3 regions of the Glaciecola punicea genome follow, and region 3 is predicted to be linked to each of the others. Evidence: predicted binding sites of a transcription regulator. Region 3 holds the regulator's gene; each other region holds the start of a gene.
The links. Region 3 encodes sigma-54, which starts transcription at its own class of promoters, with help from an activator protein. Its sites were predicted from a motif close to GTTGGCACGNNNNTNGNNT; they were not measured.

Region 1: a site for sigma-54 is predicted at 4,627-4,645, ahead of glnK (P-II family nitrogen regulator). Genes of this name have one in related genera too.
Region 2: a site for sigma-54 is predicted at 4,400-4,418, ahead of dps (DNA starvation/stationary phase protection protein Dps). Genes of this name have one in related genera too.

The regions. Positions count from the first base shown of each region.
Region 1 is NZ_LZXY01000002.1:262,556-270,128, forward strand. Features, by position in the region: gene BAE46_RS03440 (Dyp-type peroxidase) at 1-143, opposite strand, end outside; gene ggt (gamma-glutamyltransferase) at 143-1,837, opposite strand; gene BAE46_RS03450 (hypothetical protein) at 2,009-2,293, shown strand; gene BAE46_RS03455 (VOC family protein) at 2,388-2,831, shown strand; gene BAE46_RS03460 (ammonium transporter) at 2,981-4,213, opposite strand; gene glnK (P-II family nitrogen regulator) at 4,238-4,576, opposite strand; gene mrcB (penicillin-binding protein 1B) at 4,759-7,113, opposite strand; gene BAE46_RS03475 (lytic murein transglycosylase) at 7,432-7,573, shown strand, end outside.
Region 2 is NZ_LZXY01000004.1:328,467-336,039, forward strand. Features, by position in the region: gene ybaK (Cys-tRNA(Pro) deacylase) at 242-712, shown strand; gene BAE46_RS07455 (glutaminase) at 802-1,722, shown strand; gene BAE46_RS07460 (DUF3087 domain-containing protein) at 1,818-2,324, shown strand; gene BAE46_RS07465 (DEAD/DEAH box helicase) at 2,413-3,612, shown strand; gene dps (DNA starvation/stationary phase protection protein Dps) at 3,711-4,280, opposite strand; gene queG (tRNA epoxyqueuosine(34) reductase QueG) at 4,570-5,763, opposite strand; gene BAE46_RS07480 (bifunctional ADP-dependent NAD(P)H-hydrate dehydratase/NAD(P)H-hydrate epimerase) at 5,770-7,275, shown strand; gene tsaE (tRNA (adenosine(37)-N6)-threonylcarbamoyltransferase complex ATPase subunit type 1 TsaE) at 7,272-7,573, shown strand, end outside.
Region 3 is NZ_LZXY01000009.1:48,596-56,168, forward strand. Features, by position in the region: gene mgtE (magnesium transporter) at 1-865, opposite strand, end outside; gene BAE46_RS11045 (HPr family phosphocarrier protein) at 879-1,151, opposite strand; gene rapZ (RNase adapter RapZ) at 1,178-2,092, opposite strand; gene ptsN (PTS IIA-like nitrogen regulatory protein PtsN) at 2,124-2,567, opposite strand; gene hpf (ribosome hibernation promoting factor) at 2,575-2,862, opposite strand; gene BAE46_RS11065 (RNA polymerase factor sigma-54) at 2,888-4,417, opposite strand; gene lptB (LPS export ABC transporter ATP-binding protein) at 4,567-5,295, opposite strand; gene lptA (lipopolysaccharide transport periplasmic protein LptA) at 5,292-5,954, opposite strand; gene lptC (LPS export ABC transporter periplasmic protein LptC) at 5,908-6,468, opposite strand; gene kdsC (3-deoxy-manno-octulosonate-8-phosphatase KdsC) at 6,465-7,055, opposite strand; gene BAE46_RS11090 (KpsF/GutQ family sugar-phosphate isomerase) at 7,055-7,573, opposite strand, start outside.

The DNA.
Region 1 (7,573 bases), on a different contig from region 3:
TCCTCGTTAAAGTGTTCAAACAAATCTAGCAGCGCTGCCAGCTTTAGGCGCACGCTTGATACGTCATCGTCTACCACATTGAAGAGTAGATACAGTGCGTGCAAATTAGGTTCCGCGCAAACACCTTTTTGAGCTTGAGTCATTAATAACCAGCCGCTTGACCATCTTTTCGAGATTCAGATGCGCCATAGTAAACTTTATTTTTACTATCGAACATGATTGCCTGATAGCCGCCAAACGAGCCTAAACTGTCCCGCATTGTGTGGCCTTTTTTTATCAACTGCCGGCGCGTTTGTTGGCTAAAACCGCTTTCTAAACTAACATAGCCGCCGTCTGTCATAAGCTTGCCCATTGGTGTGCTAGACCCGGTGTGCAGTATTCGCGGCGCGTCGCCTGCCTCTTGTATATTCATACCAAAATCTACCATGTTAATAACAATTTGCGCATGCATTTGCGGCTGAGTACCGCCGCCCATAACACCAAAACTCATTAGTGGTTCGCCGTTTTGGGTAATAAACGCCGGAATTATAGTATGAAAAGGCCTTTTGCCCGGTGCGTATTGATTAAAATGCCCTTCCTCCAAGGCAAACATTTCACCCCGATTCTGTAACACAAAGCCCAAGTCTGTTGGGATCATGCCCGAGCCCATGCCGCGGTAGTTACTTTGAATTAACGACACCATGTTGCCTTCTTTATCTGCCACAGTTAAATAGATGGTGTCACCTTCATTTATGCCGGCATCCACGCGCTTGGTCGCTGTTGTAGGCGAAATAAGCGCTTGGCGGGTTTTGGCGTATTCTTTGGAAATTAACCAATCCACGGGGATTTGATTAAACAAAGGGTCGGCATAAAATTTAGCACGATCGGCAAAGGCTAACTTTTTCGCTTCAACAAAGGTATGCACGTACTCAGGCGAGTCGTGCCCCATGCTTTGGATGTCGTATAACTCAAGAATATTTAAAATTTGCAGGGCCGCTATGCCTTGGCCGTTTGGCGGTAGTTCCCACACGTCATAGCCTCGGTAGTTGCTAGACACCGGTTCAACCCAGTCAGAATAGTGGGCAGCCATGTCTTGATAGCTTAAAAACCCGCCTTGGTCTTGCATAAAGGCACCAATGGTGCGAGCAATATCGCCTTTATAAAACACATCACGGCCACCGGTGGCTATTTTTTCATAGGTGTTCGCCAGCGCTGGGTTTTTAAACACTTGGCCTTTTACGGGTGTTGTACCATCAATGGTGAACGTGTCAGTAAAGCCTGGATATTGACCAATGCGCTTTTGGTTACTTTCAAAGTAATAAGCGATAAGTTCAGAAACAGGAAAACCGTTGCGAGCATAGTTTATAGAAGGCGCAAGCAACGTTTTCATGGGTAAAGTGCCAAAGCGTTCACTTAGCATAAACCAGCCGTCTACCGCGCCGGGCACTGATACCGGCAGTGGACCAAATTTTGGAATTTCAGTGATGTTGTTTTGCGTGAAGTACTCTAAGGTTAAAGACTGCGGAGAACGACCTGATGCATTCAAGCCATAAAGTTTTTTAGTTTTAGCGTCCCATATAATAGCAAATAAGTCTCCGCCAATACCACTGCCCGTTGGCTCCACTAAGCCTAACATAGCATTTGCTGCAATAGCTGCATCTATAGCATTGCCACCGCTTTTTAAAATATCAAGCGCAACTTGAGTGGCTAAGGGTTGGCTGGTCGCTGCCATGCCGTTTTGCGCAATAATCTCTGAGCGACTCGCAAAAGGAGCACCAGTTATGCGATCATAAGAAAAGGCGGTGCCGGCAAGGCCAATACTCAGTACCGTAAGGATAGAAAAAATACGTAATGTCATAGCAAACTTACCTCTAATTTTTGAGTTATACTTATAATAGAGAAGAACATAGAAGAATATACAAAAATACCGTTTTATTGCCTATTTGGCTATGTTTGTTTGAAATTTAAAGGCGTCAACAAAATATACGCATATGCTATGGTAAACTATCACTATAAACAAGGAGGCTCTATGCACATAGACAAAGCAAAAAAGAGAATAGCCAAGCAAGTTAATAAAGGCTTTAGAGGCTTCCCGCTCATTGCCATTGAGTATTTTGGCAACACCGCTAACGTTGCTACTGAAGTTGTTGTCCAATTTACTTTAGAAGAAGAAAGCCAGGCGCAAGAGGAGCGATTTGCCAGCCAAGGTGACGCCAGAGAAAATGAAACTATTCAAACATCCTTAGTCAAAATAATTGAACGCGCAGGTGCTAATTCAGTTACGCAAGTAAGCGGCGTTACGCTTATAAAATGAAAGGTTAGTCAATTACAGTAGCGAGCAGCAGCACTATTTTTCACAATTCATATATGTCTTTACACAGTTTAAAAATAGGAAAAAGGTTTACGTTATGCAATATTTGCACACCATGATAAGAGTGACCAATTTAGAAGATTCACTGCATTTTTACTGCGATTTACTGGGTTTAGTAAAAACAAGTCAGTATGACAGCGAAAAAGGTCGGTTTTCCTTAGTATTTTTAGCCGCGCCCGAAGATGAAGCGCTCGCCAAAAAACGCAGCGCACCTTTGCTAGAACTTACTTATAACTGGGATCCGCAAGAAGATTACACAACGGGACGTGCATTTGGTCATTTAGCCTTTAGGGTAGATGATCTTTACGGCTTATGTGACAAACTACAAAGCAGCGGCGTGACCATTAACCGACCGCCTCGCGATGGCCACATGGCCTTTGTAAAATCACCTGACAACATTTCAATTGAGCTGCTGCAAAAAGGTGACTCCCTAGATCCAGCTGAGCCTTGGTCGTCAATGCAAAACACAGGAACGTGGTAGCTACACATATTTATGAAGAAAAAAAAGCCAGCTAATGCTGGCTTTTCAATAACATACGGCAGTTTATTCTATATTATTATCATTATTGATTGTTGTATTACCGCACCTTTCTTCAAACTCACTTCTTTTCAAGCGCTTTATATAAAGGCTTATTTAAACTCAGGGTATGCCTCTAAGCCACATTCACTTATATCCACGCCTTCGTATTCTTCTTCTTCAGATACTCTTATGCCCATAATCGCTTTGAGTGCTAACCACACTAAGAGACTGGTCACGAATACCCAAATAAAGATAGTAAAGGCCCCTGCAAGCTGACCCGTAAATTTAGCGCCTTCATTGGTGATAGGCACCAGCATTAGTCCTAAGAAGCCTACTGTGCCATGAACAGAAATTGCGCCCACCGGGTCATCTATTTTTACTTTGTCTAACGCAAGAATGCTTAACACCACTAATATTCCGCCCAGTGCCCCAAACAATGTGGCCTGTAAAGGAGTGGGTGTAGATGGTTCAGCAGTTATGGCAACTAGTCCGGCTAATGCACCGTTTAAGGCCATGGTTAAATCTGCTTTACCAAACATGAGGCGAGCTAATAATAGGGCAGACACCAAACCACCGGCTGCGGCCATATTAGTATTCATAAATACTACAGCGACTGAATTAGCATTTTCAACCGAAGAGGTCGCCAGGACCGAGCCGCCGTTAAAGCCAAACCAACCTACCCATAGTATGAATGTGCCTAAGGTTGCAAGCGGCAAATTTGCCCCGGGAATTGCATTTGCTTTGCCGTCTTTTGAGTACTTACCCGCTCGTGCGCCTAACACTAATACCCCAGCAAGTGCTGCTGATGCGCCTGCCATATGCACAATCCCTGAGCCAGCAAAATCGCTAAAACCCAATTCTGCTAAGGAGAACAAACCAAGTACCTTCTCACCGCCCCACGTCCAACTGCCTTCCATTGGATAAATGAAGCCTGTTAGCACCACCGTAAACGCTAAAAATGCCCATAGTTTCATGCGTTCAGCCACCGCACCTGACACTATCGACATGGCGGTGGCAACAAACACAACTTGAAAGAAGAAATCGGCCGAAGGTGCATAGCCTGCTGGTTCCTCAACACCGGTTGCTCCGTCTGCCGTAATGCCGCTTAAAAAGAGGCTAAAATCATCGCCGCCATACATTATGCTGTAGCCACAAATCATATACATGATAGAAGCGACTGCATACAAAGCCACGTTTTTAGTTAAAATTTCGGTGGTGTTTTTTGCACGCACTAGGCCCGCTTCTAACATCGTAAACCCTGCGGCCATCCACATGACTAATGCGCCGCATATTAAAAAGTAAAAGGTATCTAGCGCATACCCTAATTCAAATGTAATTTCCATTGTGGTGTTCCCCAAAAAATTTACTTATAAGGCTTCGTCGTCAACTTCGCCGGTTCGAATACGCACGGCTTGTAACAAGTCGTACACGAATACTTTGCCGTCACCGATTTTGCCGGTTTTTGCTGCGCCAACAATAGCTTCTATTAAGCGCTCTACCTGATCGTCTTGCACCGCTATTTCAAGTTTTACTTTGGGTAAGAAATCGACTTGATATTCAGCGCCTCGATAAAGCTCGGTGTGGCCTTTTTGGCGGCCAAAACCTTTTACCTCAGTAACCGTTAAGCCATCTATACCGATGTCAGAGATGACTTCTCGAACATCGTCTAGCTTGAAGGGTTTTATGATGGCAGTGACTAATTTCATGTGTTGCTCCTGCGTGATTACACGTTAATGTGATGTGTTAACACAAAACAATACAAAAGGAATGCCAGAAATTAATAATCTTATTTTTCATAAGCTTACATTGAGAAAGGGATGGTTATAAATAAATAAGAGCACTGCAATGGTGCAAGTGCCCTATCTTGAACATTTATGGTGCGCCTATGCTAAGGACCAAATAAACGCTCCCACCACGACTTTTTACCCTCGGTGGGTTGAATAACAGGTTTGGGTTGACTAAGGCAGCCGCTTGGCTCGCCCAAGGCAGACTTAATCGCTGGCACACTAATCACGTCAGGGCAGCCTGGCAGTGTTTGCTCGCCCGTAACTTGATTGAAATGGGCGATCGTTAAGCTACGCGGAAACCGTCTTACCAAGGTTTTTGGCGACTGCTGCTTTTGCAGGGCTATAAATATAGGTAAAGCACCCGTTGCACCCGACATATTAATAGGCGTGTTGTTGTCATTACCAAGCCATACAGTGGTCACTAGATTTCGGTCGAAACCTGAAAACCAGCTGTCACGGTAGTCATCGGTGGTGCCGGTTTTTCCTGCCATATTAATGTTAGGAAACTCAGCTTTTATGCGTCTAGCAGTGCCGTGGGTAGTCACTTTATGCAACGCGTAGTTGACTAAATAAGTCGCGTCTTCGTTAGCCCGTATTTGCTCACGATTGGTACGTTTCCATAAAAGCTGGTCTTTATGTGTGGTAACCGCATACAACGAGTACAAAGGCTTGAATACACCGTTGTTTGAGATAGTTTGATACACCTGATTCACCTGCAGTGGCGAAAGCTCCACCGCGCCTAATGCAACCGACGGAAGCGCTCTTGTTTGGGTATTAGCACCTAGCCTGTTAAGGCTTCGAACTACTTCATCAAAGCCTATTGCTGCGGCCAAGTTTACGCTAGGCACGTTGTATGATTTTATCAGCGCATCGACTAATAATACTTGTCCTCTAAATTCTTTATCGGCATTTTGCGGCGCCCATTTTTTGCCATCGGCATCGTCAAAGGTGATTGGCTTGTCATCTAGCAGCGTGGCTAAGGTAAACTGACTGGGATCTTCAAGCGCGCTTAAAAAAGTTACCGGTTTAATCAGGGAGCCAATAGCCCGCTGCGCTCGCAGTGCTCGGTTAAATCCTGCAAAGGCGGTATTTTTGCCGCCTACTATTGCTCTAATCCCGCCTGTTTTAATGTCTGACATGACCAGTGCCGCTTCTAAATTCGGCTGCTTGTAGGTTTTTGACTTAGCTGAGACTACTTGTGTGACCGCATTTTCTGCCCGTCTTTGGGCGTTTATATCCAGCGTGGTAAAGACTTTTACCCCCGACATTCTCGATTCTTTAGTTTGTACCACTTCGCTAAGCTCTGCGCGCACTTTATCCATAAAAGCAGGGTGCTTACCCGAAGCAAGACTAGGGCTGTCATTTGTTACTAAGGGTCGACTCACCGCCGTTTCATATTCTTGGGGCGTAATTTCACTCGCTTCCAGTAAAAGCCGCAGCACTAAGTCTCTGCGCTTGGTTGTGCGTTCAATATGCCGTTTAGGATCAAAATACGACGGACCTTTAACCAAACCTACCAGCGTGGCAATTTCTTCAATCGCCAGCTCGTTCAAGGGCTTGTTGAAAAAATAGTGGCTGCCCAAGCCAAATCCATGCACCGCTACGGCGCCATTTTGGCCTAAGAACACTTCGTTTATATAGGCGTTTAGAATTTCATTTTTGCTATAGCGTGCGTCAATAACCAAGGCCATGGCGGCCTCTTTAAGTTTTCTGAGATAAGACTGTTCGCGGGTTAAAAACAGGTTTTTCACCAGCTGCTGGGTAAGAGTACTGCCGCCTTGCACCGTTCTGCCGGCGCTTATGTTAGCCATAAGAGCGCGTAAAATAGAAAGAGGCGCGACGCCATGATGCGTGTAAAAGTTTCTATCTTCAACCACCACCAGGCCTGCTTTTAATAGGTAAGGGATGTCGGCGTCAGCCATTAACATGCGGTCTTCGTCTAGGCCGCTAACCAAGCGTGATACCAGCCAAGGCTCTAAACTCGTGCGCGATAAAAAATTGCCGTTATCAAGTATTTCAATCCGAGAAATACGGGGGCCTTCCCAGCTTATTTGCATTCTCTGGGCAGGGTATAAAGTATCGGGATAATTAAATTCACGGCGATAAATAACGAGGCTATTGCTGCTTTGTGAGTATTCGCCTAACTCACTAATGGTGGACTTTTTACGATATCCTAGAAAGGAAAGCTCATCCACGACTTCTTGCATGGTAATTTCTTGTTTAACATCCATGGTAAGCGGGCGTGCATATATTTGCGCCGGTACTTGCCACTTATTGCCTTCAAATCTTGGTTTAATTTGCGCGTCTAAATAAACAAGATAGGCCACTACAACTGCAGCAGATAGCAGTATTAGTTTACCAAAATGACGTTTTAACCATTGAAACGGCGTGAAATTTATCCGCTTTTTGTTCACTTGTTTACCTTTTTTTCGCATTTTGTTACCAATATTTGCCATTCTTAGGATGTTATATTACGGTAAAGTTCCCGGATGTTATTCATTGTATGCAACATGATTGAGAACCGCTTTCTGCGCTATACTTTAAGCTGTACCCGCATGAACTGATACGCCATGAAGATAAGGTAATTAAGCTCTTCGTTATGGCTGCATGTTATAAGAGCTTGATCGTCTTATTCACCTTTATTTGATTGTTTAAGGAAGTAATTCTCGGTAGAGTATACCAAGCCTTTGTTACCAATACCTTATCCAAGGATGCGCTTTTTGAAAACTAACTTGAATACATTACCTTGCGTTACACTCGTGGATCAAGCTGCGATGAAGCAGACGCATAAATCTCGCGCTCCATTATCGTTGCACGCCTTATTAAACAAATGTAGTTTTTCGAAACCCATAAATCTATTGAGCGCTATCGCTGTTCTATGCAGTGTGTCTTTTACCACACTCGCCCTTCAAACCC
Region 2 (7,573 bases), on a different contig from region 3:
ATATTTGGAGCATATACTTGTTTGATAATAAGCACGTATTAATCACAGGTGCAACTGGTTCCTACGAAAAAACGTTTTCTTCCTTAACCGCTCTTAATACCAGATTCTATGTGCTACATTACGTTGAGTACCATCAGTTAACTTAATGAGCTACAACACTTACTTACTTTTACTAGCGCAGCATAATGTGGGCTCTATTGACACAATGTATGTATGCATAAAGGTACAAGCGAGCAACGATATGACCCCTGCGATTGATATCCTAATAGAGCAAAAAGTAGTATTTCAACTTCATCGTTATTCGCACGACACGCAAGCAGGTGCATATGGAGAAGAAGCTGCGAAAAAGCTAGGTATTGCCTATGAGAAAGTGTATAAAACGCTTGTTATTGCAGGAAGCCAAGGTCAAATGGCGGTAGCGGTAGTGCCTGTGTCTCACAAATTGAGTATGAAGAAAATGGCAAAAGCACTCGCTTGGAAAAAAGTAGCATTGGCTGACAAAGAACAAGTAAGTCGTTCTTCAGGGTATGTGATCGGTGGCGTTAGCCCTTTAGGGCAAAAGAAGTCCCTAAGGACTATAATTGACAAGTCTAGTGTTGCGTTTCCTACCATTTTTATCAGTGCCGGAAAAAGGGGCTTGGAGATAGAGCTAAGTTCACAAGATTTAGCTTTCCTAACTAAGGCCAAATTTGCTGATATTAGCGGAGACTAGCAAGCAAAGCTTACCTTATCACATCCACAAAACAACCTAAATTCAGTTATAATGTTAGCGTACAGCATCCATAATAAAATAGGATAATTTTGCAAATAATCATAGATGAAATAGCCTCGAACATGATGCAACTGCAGGATAAAGGCAATGTCGCTAGCTATATTCCTGAGCTTGCGAAAATAGATGCAAATCAATTTGCAATAAGTGTGGCTTTGCCTAACGGTGAGATTTTTAATGCGGGATGCTTTAAAACCTTGTTTTCTATCCAAAGCATTTCAAAAGTATTCACGCTCACTTTAGCCCTAGACAAGTTAGGTGAAACGCTTTGGTCTCGCGTAGGTCGAGAACCTTCGGGAGACCCATTTAATTCCATAGTGCAGCTTGAACATGAACATGGTAAGCCTCGGAATCCATTCATTAATGCAGGCGCCATTGCGGTAGCTGATGCAATTATGCAGGGTCATAAATCTAGCAAAATGTTAGCCGAAATACTCCATTTCGTGCGTTTTTTAGCCGATGATAAGAGCATTGGGATTGATGAAAATGTTGCGCGCTGTGAAGCACACAGCGGTGCTAGAAATATCTCATTAGCCTATTTTATGGCCTCATTTGGACAGTTTGAGAACCCTGTTCCGGATGTGTTAAACACTTATTTCAGCCATTGCTCAATTGCGATGAACACAGAACAGTTAGCAAAAGCTGGACTATTTTTGGCGAATAATGGGAAAAATCCAAATACAGGTTTCCCTATTGTGTCATCTCAACGCGCCAAGCGTATTAATGCACTCATGCTAACATGTGGACACTACGACGGTTCTGGCGAGTTTGCCTTTAGAGTCGGCTTGCCAGGCAAAAGTGGGGTGGGTGGCGGAATATTGGCTATTGCACCTGGCAAAGCTTCCATTGCCGTATGGTCGCCTGGTCTTGACACTATTGGTAATAGTAAATTAGGCACTTATGCGCTTGAATTATTTGCGGCTGAAACGGGCTGGTCGGTTTTTGGTGATTAGCCTCAAACAAAGCCAGCCCTAGTGGCGCGCCGCCTTGGTTAATAATATTATATGCTTATTTTTTTGTTTTACATTTACCCTTAGAGCTACCTTATATGCAATTAATAAATATAGATAAAACGCGCTACCGTCGGCACTTAAATCGAGTAATTGTTGCTTGTATAGCGACCCTGGCGATTGGGAGCTTAGCAATTTCACAAACGCTTATTGCTTTGTTTCCTGATGAGACCGGAAGCCACTTTCATTGGAACTTGACCGGCGTCATAATTTGTACGTTGAGTGTCGGGTTGCTGCTCAATAAGTATCGTAAACATACGTTTATGACAGAAGTTGTTTATGTGTGGGACCTTAAACAAGCGCTCAATAAAATAAATCGAAAAATGATGAAGCTAAGGCCAGCTAGCCTTGCCGGTAATGCCGATGCAATGCTGGCCATTCAATATAGTTTTGCAGGCTCTAAGCTACTGTGGCAGCTAGACGACAACACCATAATCATGGATGAATTAGTTATACAGCAAGCAGAGCTAGACAGTCTAGCCACAAAATATGGGATAACTATTGATGTTGAAAAATATGATGACAGCATACTGCGCAATTTCTAAATCTAAATAAAGTCAACATTAATATTTGCTTGGCGCCGTCTGTGCTATACTTTGTCGCCTAAATATTTCACAACATAAGCAAACATACATGAGTTTTTCCGCTTTAGGGCTTAGTAAAGAGCTGGTCAGTGCTGTAACTGACAAAGGCTATACCACCCCAACACCTATTCAAGAGCAAGCAATTCCGGCAGTATTGTCAGGAAAAGATGTAATGGCAGCCGCGCAAACCGGTACAGGTAAAACCGCAGCGTTTACACTGCCTTTAATTCAGCGCTTTGCCACAAATTATTCAGAGCCAAGGCCAAATCATATTAAAGCCTTAGTATTAACACCTACTCGCGAATTGGCTGCTCAAGTAGCAGCGAATATTGACGAATACAAAGTGAATACTCCTATTCGATCAACGGTGGTTTTTGGCGGCGTGTCAATAAACCCGCAAATGAAACATTTACGCCGCGGCTGTGACATTTTGGTGGCAACACCAGGGCGTTTACTCGATTTGTTTCAACAAAATGCAGTTAAATTCTCTGACGTGTCAGTGCTTGTGCTAGACGAAGCTGATCGTATGCTTGACATGGGCTTCATACACGACATAAAACGTATTTTGAAACTGTTGCCTCAAAAGCGCCAAAATTTATTGTTTTCAGCAACCTTCTCTGAAGATATACGTGGTTTAGCCAGTCGCTTGGTCAATAATCCCGTTGAAATTTCCGTGACGCCAAACAACGCAGCTGCCCCAAGCGTAGAGCATTCAATTGTATATCTTGAAAAAGCCAATAAAAGTAAGCTTTTAATTCATTTAATTGAAAGCAATGGTTGGCAACAGGCCTTGGTATTTACGCGCACGAAACATGGCGCGAACAGATTAACTAAGCAGCTATGTAGTCACGAAATTTCAGCAGCAGCGATCCACGGTAATAAAAGCCAAGGTGCACGCACTAAAGCACTGGCATCGTTCAAAAATGGTGAGTTACGTATTTTAGTAGCCACTGACATAGCTGCGCGCGGCATAGATATTCAGCAGCTTCCTAACGTAGTGAATTATGATCTACCCAACGTACCTGAAGATTATGTGCATAGAATTGGTCGAACCGGTCGTGCAGGTTCAGTCGGGCAGGCCGTCTCATTTGTAACGGCCGAAGACTTTAAGCAGCTTAGTGATATACAAAACTTAATACAGCAAGTCATTCCAGTGCTACATGTTGAGGGTTTGTCTTCTAAACAAAAATTGCCTGAAACTAGGCTCAAGCAGCCAAAAGTCAAAAAACCAAAAGTGAAACAGTATTAAGTTAGGAAAAAAAAGTTAGCAACAAAAAAGCGGTTTTGGAGACCGCTTTTTTATTTTCTGGCGCTTTGATTAACAGCTTTGCACAATAGTTCTCAAAACTATGATGCTGCCGATGCTGCGCCAGATTCAGTACTCTCACCGGCCGTTGACAAATTGCCATCGGCAGATTCTAGATGCGCTCTTACAAACCACTGAAATTGTTCAAGTGCGGTTAATTGCTCTATCAACATATCTTCCGATACTGGGTCAAGGCCGACCATTTTGCCGATCGCCTTTCGGTGATCGCCATTTACGCCATTATAAACCATGTCTAGCGCACCCAGGTGCTCAAGCACTAAGGCTTTACCCAAAGAATAGTCTTGCCATGACCGACGATCTACTATTGACTTAGGCGTTCCTACGGGCACGCCGCCCATAGTGGCAATTCTTTCGGCAATGGTGTCAACCATTTCACGAACAGATTCAACCTGTGGGTCTAACATTTCGTGAACACCAATAAAGTTTGGCCCTACTACGTTCCAGTGAACATGTTTTAGGGTAAGGGACAAATCGAGCAGTGAGACCATGCGATTATCTAAAATAGCAACTGCTTTGTCTGCATGACTGTCGTCCATTCCAGGTACTGTAAATTGTGTATTAGCTTGGTTATTTTGATTACTATTAGTCATTATTCCTCCAGTGTGGTTAAAACTAAGCGATAAGTAATAAGGTGTATAAAACTGAAAGCTAGATAAAATGTTTTAGCTCAAAGGTTTGAATAATTACTTATCCCCACGTTCAAATAACCAAGCATTAAGGATGCCAATTGACGCACAGTACAGGTGAGCGCCCTTGATACCGAGCTTTGGCTAGGAGCACGTAAAATTAAATAAAGCAATGAAGGGCCTTTTGTAAGCAAAAGTGGGAAAAATTGGCAGAGAATTTTGTAAGAGTTACATGTACAGGTAGGCCAATTGATTATGCGTCGCGCGGCAGGCCCTTTTGCACAATACGGATAAGGCGCTCGTGTTGTCTAGTGCTGACTGCCTTTTCCGGATTTGCCTTACGTGTTTTTTGCTCGGCAATAGCCCACGCGAAATGTTCTTTTAATACATCTGACACAGCACAAGACAGCGCTCGCTGCAAACTTGAAAGTATCTGTTCGTCAAAACCCGCATTGCCCATGGCAATGGATAGGTTTCTTTGCCAACTTTCATACCCTATTCGGCGAATGGGCGAACCTTGGGTTTTTTCTAAAAACTCAAGCTTTGTTAATTCAAATAGGCTAACAAGACTAGCGCCTTGCAGAAATTCTTTAGCGAAAAAATCTTTCTCTTGCGTTACTTCCGCATACCTATTCCAAGGGCATACCAGTTGGCAATCATCGCAGCCATAAATACGATTTCCCATTGCTTTTCTGTATACCAATGGGATGACACCTTTATGTTCAATGGTGAGATATGAAATACAGCGTCTTGCATCTAATTGGTAAGGCGCTACTATCGCTTGAGTGGGACAAATGCTGATACATGCAGTGCAGGTGCCGCAGTTTTCTTGGGCACTTTCATCAAGAGGTAAAGGAATATTCACAAACAGCTCGCCCAAAAAGAACCACGACCCAGCCTCTTCATTCAGGGTAAGTGTGTGTTTGCCCGTCCAGCCTAAACCCGCTTTTTGCGCAATAGCGTGCTCTAGCACTGGCGCAGAATCTACAAATGGTCTGTAATCTAAGGCTTCACAATGCTGCTTTATACGTTCTCCTAGTTTTTTTAGACGAGAACGCATCACTTTATGATAGTCACGCCCAAGCGCGTATCGGCTGATGTAGGCTTGTTTATCATTTTGTAAGTTGTTTGCAAACTGAGCTTCTGGCGGAAGGTAGTTCATGCGCACGCTGATAATACGACAGGTGTTAGGGTGAAGTTTTTCGGGCGCTAAGCGCTTGTCAACGTTGCGCGCGAGGTAGTCCATACTGGCGTGATAACCCTTCTCCAAATAGGCTTCAAGCATGGGTTTTTGCTGGCTTACGTCAATGTCACACACGCCCACTTGCTGAAAGCCTAGCGCCTTGCCCCAAGCCTTGATATTGTTAGCAAGTGCAAGTAAGTCAAGGCAAGAGCTGTCATTGACGTCTGCGTGCGCGCTACCGTTAGTTGAATTTATTAAGGACATTCATTTATGCTGCAAGAGAAATTTAACCATAGCTTAACACAAAAATTATATCGAACTGATCAAGTAAGAATGCATGAGCAAGCCGCGGCAAAAACACTCGGTATAGATATGTTTAGCTTAATGCAGCGCGCAGGTGCCTGCGTGTATCAGCACTGCGTTACTCTATTTCCTAATGTAGATAATTATTTGGTAGTCGTGGGCAGCGGCAATAACGCAGGCGATGGCTATGTGGCGGCGCTTAGTGCTTATAACGCGGGTAAAAATGTGCGCCTGTGCGCCGTGCAAACAAATAAAGAAGTTGCTGGTGATGTGAAGCGCGCGCAGGTTGATTGGCTTGCGTGTGGCGGTAAAGTAGAGGGGCTGACAAAAGCCTTTGTAGATAAAGCAGATATCATTATTGATGGTTTATTAGGTACCGGGATAAGCGGCGCAGTTAGATCAGACTTCGCGCAAGCCATTACACTTGTCAATAACAGTAATAAGCCTGTGGTTAGTATAGATTTGCCTAGCGGCTTAGATGCAAACACAGGGGCTGCATTGGGAAAGTGCATTGTAGCAAGCGCTACGGTCACTTTTGTGGGCATAAAACTTGGCTTAACCACATCAACTGGCATAGAGGCCTGCGGTCAGCTTATATTTGAAGATTTAGGCATTGGAAAAGCGTTTGCTAGTATTGCTAAAAGCGATGCAAGCGCATTAGATTTGAAATATCTTAAGGGTTTAGCGCCGCGCTCAGTGAACAGTCATAAAGGCACGCACGGCCGCTTGTTATGTGTAGGTGGAAACGAAGGAATGTCAGGCGCTATTCGCATGACATCCGAAGCGGCGCTTCGTGCTGGTGCGGGTCTGGTGAAAGTATTTACACATCAAAATTCTATCGTACAAATTAGTGCAGGCAGACCTGAACTTATGGTGGTAAGTTCAGGTCTCAAAGAGATGCTAAAATGGGCAAGCTGTATCGTCATTGGTCCTGGTTTGGGCCAAGACGAATGGGGTAAACAAGCTTTTGACGCGGTAATGCTGCACTGTCAACATACGTCAAAACCAATAGTGATAGATGCAGATGCCTTGAATTTAGCCGCGCTTGATACCGAGTTTGTTACGCTAAGAGACTCTATTATTACGCCACACGTGGGTGAAGCAGCGCGTCTGTTAAACGTCTCTATTGCAGAGGTTGAGGCAAATCGATTTGATTTTGCTAGGCGCTGTTCAATACGCTATAAGGCTACCTGCGTATTGAAGGGAGCGGGCAGTATCGTCGACAATCAACGCCATGCTTGGGTCTGCAGGCATGGTAATCCGGGCATGGCAACGGGCGGTACGGGCGATGTATTAGCCGGTATCTTGGGCTCTTTAATGGCGCAAGGACTCAGTAAAGACATGGCTTGTTTATACGGGGTGTCGATTCATGCGAAAGCAGGTGATATAGTAGCGCAAAAATATGGGCAGCGCGGATTATTAGCTAGTGATTTGTTTGCCACCGTTAGATTACTAATAAACGAAAAAGAATGAAAATAAAGCAGTATTGCAGCAGCGAAGCCGACACCCGTAATGTCGCGTTTATTTTGGGAAAAGCCTTTACCGAAGAAGGTTACGGGGGGACATGCACATTTTTGCGCGGTGACTTAGGTGCCGGTAAAACGACTTTTAGTCGTTTTTTATTGCATAGCTTAGGGCACAATGGCAATGTTAAAAGTCCTACCTATACGCTAGTAGAACCCTATGAACTAGGCCCTAACACCTTATTTCATTTTGATCTATACCGGGTAGCAGATCCAGAAGAGCTTGAGTTTATGGGCATACGGGACTA
Region 3 (7,573 bases):
AGCGTCGTTTTGTAGACTGCCCGACTGGTGCAAAGGTATCTTCTTCGTCTTCAAGTCCAGCCATACTCATCATGGAGTGCTCAGCGTCTTCTCGGATAATATCAACCACGTCGTCTATCGTGATCCGTCCTACGAGCTTGCCGTCTTCGTCAACAACTGGAGCCGATAGCCAATCGTAGCGTTCGAACATGCTGGCCACTTCACGTTCTTCCATATTGACCGTTAGTGCTTCAGGCTCATCGTCCATAATATCTTCTACATTTACATCCGGGCTTGATGTTAATAAGCGTGAAAGAGATAGGGTGCCTATTAGAAAATCATGCCTGTTTACTACATATAGGGTGTCAGTGTTTTCAGGCAGCTCAGCTTTTAAGCGCAAGTATCTTATGACCACGTCTACCGTTACTTCACGCCTTAAGGTAATAGTGTCGGTATTCATGATAAAGCCGGCCGTATCTTCACCGTAAGACATTGCTTTTTCGGCGCGCAAGCGGTCTTGTGCATCCATTGTGGCAAGAATATTATTGAGTACATTTTCGGGCAAGGAGCTTAATGTTTCAGCTAAATCATCGGTGTCCATATCTTCTAGCGCATCTACTACCCTGGAAGGGATCATCTTCCCTATGATGCCGTTTCTGACGTCTTCAGACAACTCTTCTAGTACGTCACCGTGAAAGTCAGCGTCAAGCATTTGCCACAAAATATCGCGGGTTTTCGTGGGCGATGACTCAAGCAAAAGGGCAACATCACCTGCCGCAATATCGTGTAAAAGTTTACGAACACGCACAAACGCACCGGCGCTCAACGATTCGGAAATAGATGACAGTGTGGCTTGAGTATTCGATATATCGGTAGTTTCGGGCATGCGCTTCGTGTGTTTATTCACCTTCGTCAAATTTATTTGCGATAAGATTCTCGATGCTTTGCATCGCAAGTTCTGCGTCATTGCCATTGCATATCAGTGTGACTTGTTTACCCTGACTGCTTTGCAACATTAACAGAGCCAAAACACTATTAGCTGGCGCTTGCTCTGTTCCTTGCTCTAGCACAATATCACAGTCGTAGCTATTCGCTAGTTGTACAAGCTTTGTTGCTGCTCTTGCGTGCAAACCTAGCTTGTTCACTATAGTCAGCGTTTTTTTTAGCTTCATCGTAATTTTGCTCGCCAAGGTTACATTTATGACTCGTTTTGCACGTTTATGTTTGGCTCTACACTACTACTTGAAGTGGGTTTGCGTAGCGGCTTTGATATGCCAATTTCACGGTGTTTAACCTGTACGTCACCGTGACTACTTTTAAACGCTTCTGCTAAGGATTGCGCAACATAAACTGACCGGTGTTGCCCGCCAGTGCAGCCAATGGCTATTGTGACGTAGGAGCGGTTGTTACGCTCCAAATGCGGCAGCCAAGTTGTGATGAGATTCTGAACTTGCCAAATAACTTTCATCACCAAAGGCTGACCCGATAAGAATAACTCAACGGGACCATCTAAGCCATTCATTGGGCGTAAATCAGGATCCCAGTGGGGGTTGGGTAAAAACCGCACATCAAACACATAATCTGCGTCTTTAGGGATGCCATATTTAAAGCCAAAAGATTCAAATACAATCACCAGATCAGAGCTTTTTTTACCCAGTACCCTTTCACGAATAAGTTCGGCTAAATCGTGCACCGTAAGTTTGTCAGTATTTATATGCAGATCGGCTCTTTCGGCCACGGGCACTAGTATTGCGCGTTCTTCGTCTATGGCATCTACAAGTGAGTTACTGCGCTTGAAAAGAGGGTGCAGGCGACGCGTTTCGCTATAGCGTTTTAATAGGACATCGTCGCTGGCATCCAGGAAGATTATCGTGATTTCCCAAAATTCGGGTAAATATTCTAGCAATTCGTTAATTTCGTTTTCAGATTTTGGCATATTACGTACGTCTATGCTAACCGCTACTAATTCGTGCTGCTCTACAATTGTATGGGTCAAGGTAGGCAGCAGCGACACTGGAATATTATCGACACAATAATAGCCAAGGTCTTCTAATGAGCGAAGTGCAATGGACTTGCCTGAACCTGAACGCCCACTAATAATGAGAAGTTTCATATGTTGCCCTTTAGGAATTGCGTTTAAGCACTTATATAAGCGCGGCTACTAATTCGTTTTTGGTGGTCGCTTTCCTGATTGTTTTTACGGTGTCTTTATTACTGAGTTTTTTGGCAATGCCTGATAAAGCTTGCAGGTGCTTATCAGTTTGCTCTTCGGGCACAAGTATTGTAAAGAAAATATCAACGGGTTTACTGTCAATAGCATCAAAATCGATTGGCTGATTAGTGGTTATGATGACCGCAATCATATTGTTTAAGCCCTTAATTTTACCATGTGGTATGGCAATGCCGTGACCTATGCCGGTGCTGCCCATTTTTTCGCGGGCTAGCAAGCTAGCTAATACTTCAATTTGGTCTAATTCAGGAGATTGCGCAACGGCCATTTCGGAAATTATTTCGAAAATCCGTTTTTTACTGTTGCACTGAACCGCGCATTGAGTGCGGTCCAGTGAAATTATGTCGTTAATTATCATGAGTGGCTTAGTGACGTTTGAGTTTTTCTTTATGTTTTATAACCTGTCGGTCAAGCTTATCAATAAGACCGTCTATTGCAGCATACATATCTGTATGCTGTGAGTTTGCAAAAACTTCACCTCCTTGTAAATGCAAAGTTGCTTCTGCTTTTTGTTTGAGTTTTTCAATGTTAAGGATAACGTGCACGTTGCTGATGTGGTCGAAGTGGCGCTCTAATTTTTCAAACTTTGTGTTGACATAGTTACGTAGCGATTCTGTTATTTCGACGTGATGACCGGTCAGGTTTATTTGCATAATTTTAATCCTCTAATGTTTAGCCTTAGACAAGGCTCTTACGTTGATTCGAAGGCGGAATGTGTAACGATTCTCGGTATTTTGCAATTGTCCGCCTAGCAACATTAATGCCTTGATCGGCGAGCATCTGCGCAATCTTACTATCACTTAAGGGTTTATGAGCAGGCTCCACGGCAACCAACTTTTTAATAAAAGCACGGATGGCGGTAGAAGAGCAATTCTCACCAGAATCTGTGGATACGTGCGACGAGAAAAAATATTTCAGTTCAAAAATACCACGAGGCGTATGCATATATTTCTGCGTGGTCACGCGCGAAATCGTTGATTCATGCATGTCTACCATTTCAGCAACATCATTTAGTACCATGGGCTGCATCTTCTCTGGACCTTGCTCGAAAAACTCTCGCTGCTTAGCAACAATACAATGAGAGACTTTTAGCAAGGTTTCATTGCGGCTCTCTAAGCTTTTAATAAACCATTTTGCTTCTTGTAAATGAGACTTTATATATTGCGAATCGTTCGGATTTTTCGTCGATTTCGATAGCTTTGCGTAAGTTTCATTCACAGTAAGCGCGGGCAAGGCCTCGTTATTTAGTTCAACAGTCCACACACCTTTCTTTTTGTACACGTTTACGTCGGGTACAATGTACTCTGGTTCAACCGTTGATATGCAACTGCCAGGGCGTGGGTTCAGTGTTTTTAATAAGCGCATTACCTCACGCAGTTGGTCCTCTTTAAGGCGTGTCTTACGCATTAAGGTTCGATAATCTTTGCTTGCCAGTAAATCGGAGTGCTCTTCAATTATATTGCGCGCTTGATTTAACCACGGGGTGTCATCACTAAATTGTAGCAGTTGCACTAGCAAGCACTCTTTAACTGAACGTGAACCTGAGCCAACAGGGTCAAACATCTGAATGCGTTTGAGCACACACTCAACTTCGTCTAAATCTATATCTTCGTTGTCTAAGCTGTCTAATATTTCATCACTGCTAACGGTCAAGTAACCCGACTCATCAATTGAGTCGATAATTGCAATGGCGATAGATATGTCGTTGTCACTGAAGTGGGTAAGCTCTACCTGCCACATTAAATGGCCTTGGATTGATTCGGTGGTTTCGCCTTGAAAAACATAGTCGTCGTCAGGATTTGACCCGGTCATGCGCGATGGTGCTGAGGTAGACCCTAAATATTCCTCCCACGAGTGATCAAGCGGTAGGTCATCTGGAAGATTTCTATTTTCAAGCGCATCGTGAGTGTCCATGGTGTCGGGTACGTCAGTATCGCCGTTTGCCATGCCGGTATCGTTGTTGTTAGTCGCCTCAGCACTAATCGACGCTTGTTCTTTGTCGGTGCGAGAGTCAAGCGTTTGGTTGTCGTCAAGTGAGGCGTTGTCTTGGTCATGCTCAGCCATTTCGAGCAAGGGGTTTGATTCAAGTGCTTCTTGGATTTCTTGTTGTAGGTCAAGCGTTGACAACTGCAGTAGTTTAATCGCTTGCTGTAGTTGAGGCGTCATTGTGAGCTGCTGACTAAACTTAAGCTGTAACGAAGGTTTCATTAACGTCCTTCCACTAATTTAATGCGATGTATGTGCATAGACGACTTTAATATCTCCGATATAAGAAACGCGGTTTCCACTAATATTTTTAGGTAACTGCAATTATTATTAACAACGCCCTGCCTGCATAGTAGCGTTTTACGGGGCCTTTACAAGGAGAATTGCTCGCCTAAATAAACATCTTTTACTGTCTGATTAGCAAGTACTTCTTGCGAAGTGCCCGCCGCTATTAACTCGCCGTGACTTACAATATAGGCTTTCTCACATACGTCTAAGGTGTCTTTTACGTTGTGGTCGGTGATTAATACACCGATACCACGTTCTTTAAGCTGGTAAATAATTTTTTTAATATCATTAACCGATATTGGATCAACACCAGCAAAGGGCTCATCAAGCAAAATGAACTTTGGGTTTGCAGATAGGGCGCGAGCTATTTCGACGCGCCGCCTTTCGCCCCCTGACAGGCTCATTCCAAGGCTATTGCGTATATGGTTAATGTTAAAATCGTCAAGTAGTTCGTCGGCTATTTGTTCGCGCTGATCGTTCGATATATCCTTACGCGTTTGCAGTATTGCCATCAGATTCTCATAAACGGTGAGTTTTCGAAATATTGAGGCTTCTTGGGGCAAATATCCAATGCCTTGTCTAGCTCGCTCGTGCATGGGCTGAAAACTTAAGTCAACTTGATCTATAAAAATGCCGCCTTTGTCTAAGGGAACCAGACCTACTATCATATAGAAAGTGGTCGTTTTGCCTGCGCCATTAGGTCCTAATAAACCTACTATTTGGCCGGTAGAAACCTCGATACTGACGTCGCGGACTACTTGTCGGGATTTATACGACTTGGCTAAATTTTTGGCGTATAGGGTACTTCTCACGGTTGATCCTCGCGTTTTTTTTCTGCTTCATCCGCTTTTTCATCAGAAGAAAATGCGCCTGGGCTTAACACGGTAGTGACGGTAGCATCGCTGTTAGCGTCGGTCGACGCCATAATCTGTTGTTTAGCCATGTCAAATGCAATGGAGTCGCCGTTAACCTGAACATCTTTTTGTTTGATTGATGCATTACCTTTTAATAAAATAGTTTGAAACTCAACGTTGTATTGAATTTCATTTGCACTGGCAATCACAATCGAACCATCCTCTAGTTTTTGTTGGTAACTAGCTGGTTTACCCCTTGCAGTAATAATTTCTTTTCCTTTTCCTGCGGTCGCATCGGCGATGACTTGATCCGCTAAAATTTCGAGGCTACCTTGCTTAATAACAACGCTGTCCTTAAAAATAGAAGTCATCTTTTTACCGTCCAAAGATTGCTCTCTTGAACTTGCCGTTACCGGTAATAAAAAATCGTTCTCAATATTGCTGCCTTCACTGCCCAACGTCGCTATTTCGGCTGCATCGGGCAGTTGGTCTAGGTCTGGTGTTTGCGTACCATTCGCCGAAAAACCAAAGCTTAGAAGCATACCTAACAATGCAAATGCCAAAATTTGTTTAGCGCACTGGATTAAATTCGGTTTGTACATGTTCTTTAAACTCATATTGTTGTGTCGTTAAATTGCCAAAGATACCTATGCTTTTAAGCTCAAAATTAAGGCCGCTTATAGTAACTTTTTGATCTGAGCTCAAGGTTTTGTCTACTATATTAATTTCAATATATTCAGTTCTTATTTCCTTAATATACTCTTGAGATCGTAAATTCACAATCTTGACATTATTCTCTAATTGAATTCTGTTGTTGCTGTAAATCGTGCCTTCGCCTGCTGTTACCTGCCATGGCTGTCCGTCGTCTAAATATAGTGTATAGACAGGGTTTTGGAACACCGCGAAACCGAGTGCCTCGTAGTGGTCCATTTTTGTAGCGGCAACCTGATGGCTTAGTCTTCCTTCCTTATCAAATGATTTACTATTTAAGTTTACAGCTTGGTAGTTAGGAATAAGCTCAAGATTACTATCATCTGTTGTTAGCTGCTCTTCTTCTTCGAATAAAATGGGTACATACAGCACCAGTACTATGGTAAAAACTAGTGCTATGCTCCAGCTGATACGATTCATATACTAGCACCATGTATGGTGCTAAGTAGGTTGTTTGCTTGTAAAAAAAGGTCACAGACTTCACGCACTGCACCTTTGCCGCCACCGAGTGTGGTGATGTGATTGGCTTGTTTTTTCACTAAAGGGTGCGCGTCTTGCACAGCTATTTTAATCGCACTTAAAGTAAACATGCCTAAATCAGGCATGTCATCGCCTACGCTGGCAACTTGATGGCTTTGATAGTCGCTTAACTGCATAAGTTCAGTCAATGCTGCGTACTTATCTTCACGCCCTTGCAGTAAGTAATGGACATTCAAGGAGCGCATTCGTTGCTCAACAATGGCCGATTTTCTGCCGGTAATAATGCCCACGCTAATGCCACATTTTGCCAGTGCTTTTACACCGTAACCGTCTTTAGTGTTGAAAGCTTTAAATTCTTCATTGTTGTTACCTAGGTAAATTTGACCGTCACTAAAGACACCGTCTACATCAAACACGACCAACTTCACTTGTTTGCATTGCTCAAAGAAATCATTTGATACGGTTTGATATAAGGTTTGTGTATTGGACTTCACATCGGAGTTTATATCGGGGTGTATATTGGGCATCAGACAACTCCTGCTTTTAACAGCATGTACATACTAAGTGCGCCGGTGGGCTGCTTTTCATCGTTCAACACAAACAAGGCGTTAATGCGATTATTTTGCATTAAGTTCACCGCATCTACCGCCAGTGAACTGGCTGATGTACTGACACCGCCAATAGTCATTACCTTGCTTACCGATGTTTCATGAATGTCGATGCGCTTATCTAAAGCCCTGCGTAAATCACCGTCGCTGAATATTCCTACCAAGATGTTGTTTTCATCGACAATTGCAGTCACGCCTAAACCTTTGGATGAAATGTCTAATAAAGCCTGCTTGACAGTGGCAGTTACTGGTGTGGTGGGCACGGCGTAACCGTTTACCATAACATCGGCAACGGTAAGTAATAAACGCTTGCCTAAAGCACCGCCTGGATGAGAAAAGGCGAAATCTTGTGCGGTAAAGCCTTTTGCCTCCAGCAAGGAAATCGCTAATGCATCACCTAGCACCAAGGTAGAGGTAGTGCTAGTCGTGGGCGCCAA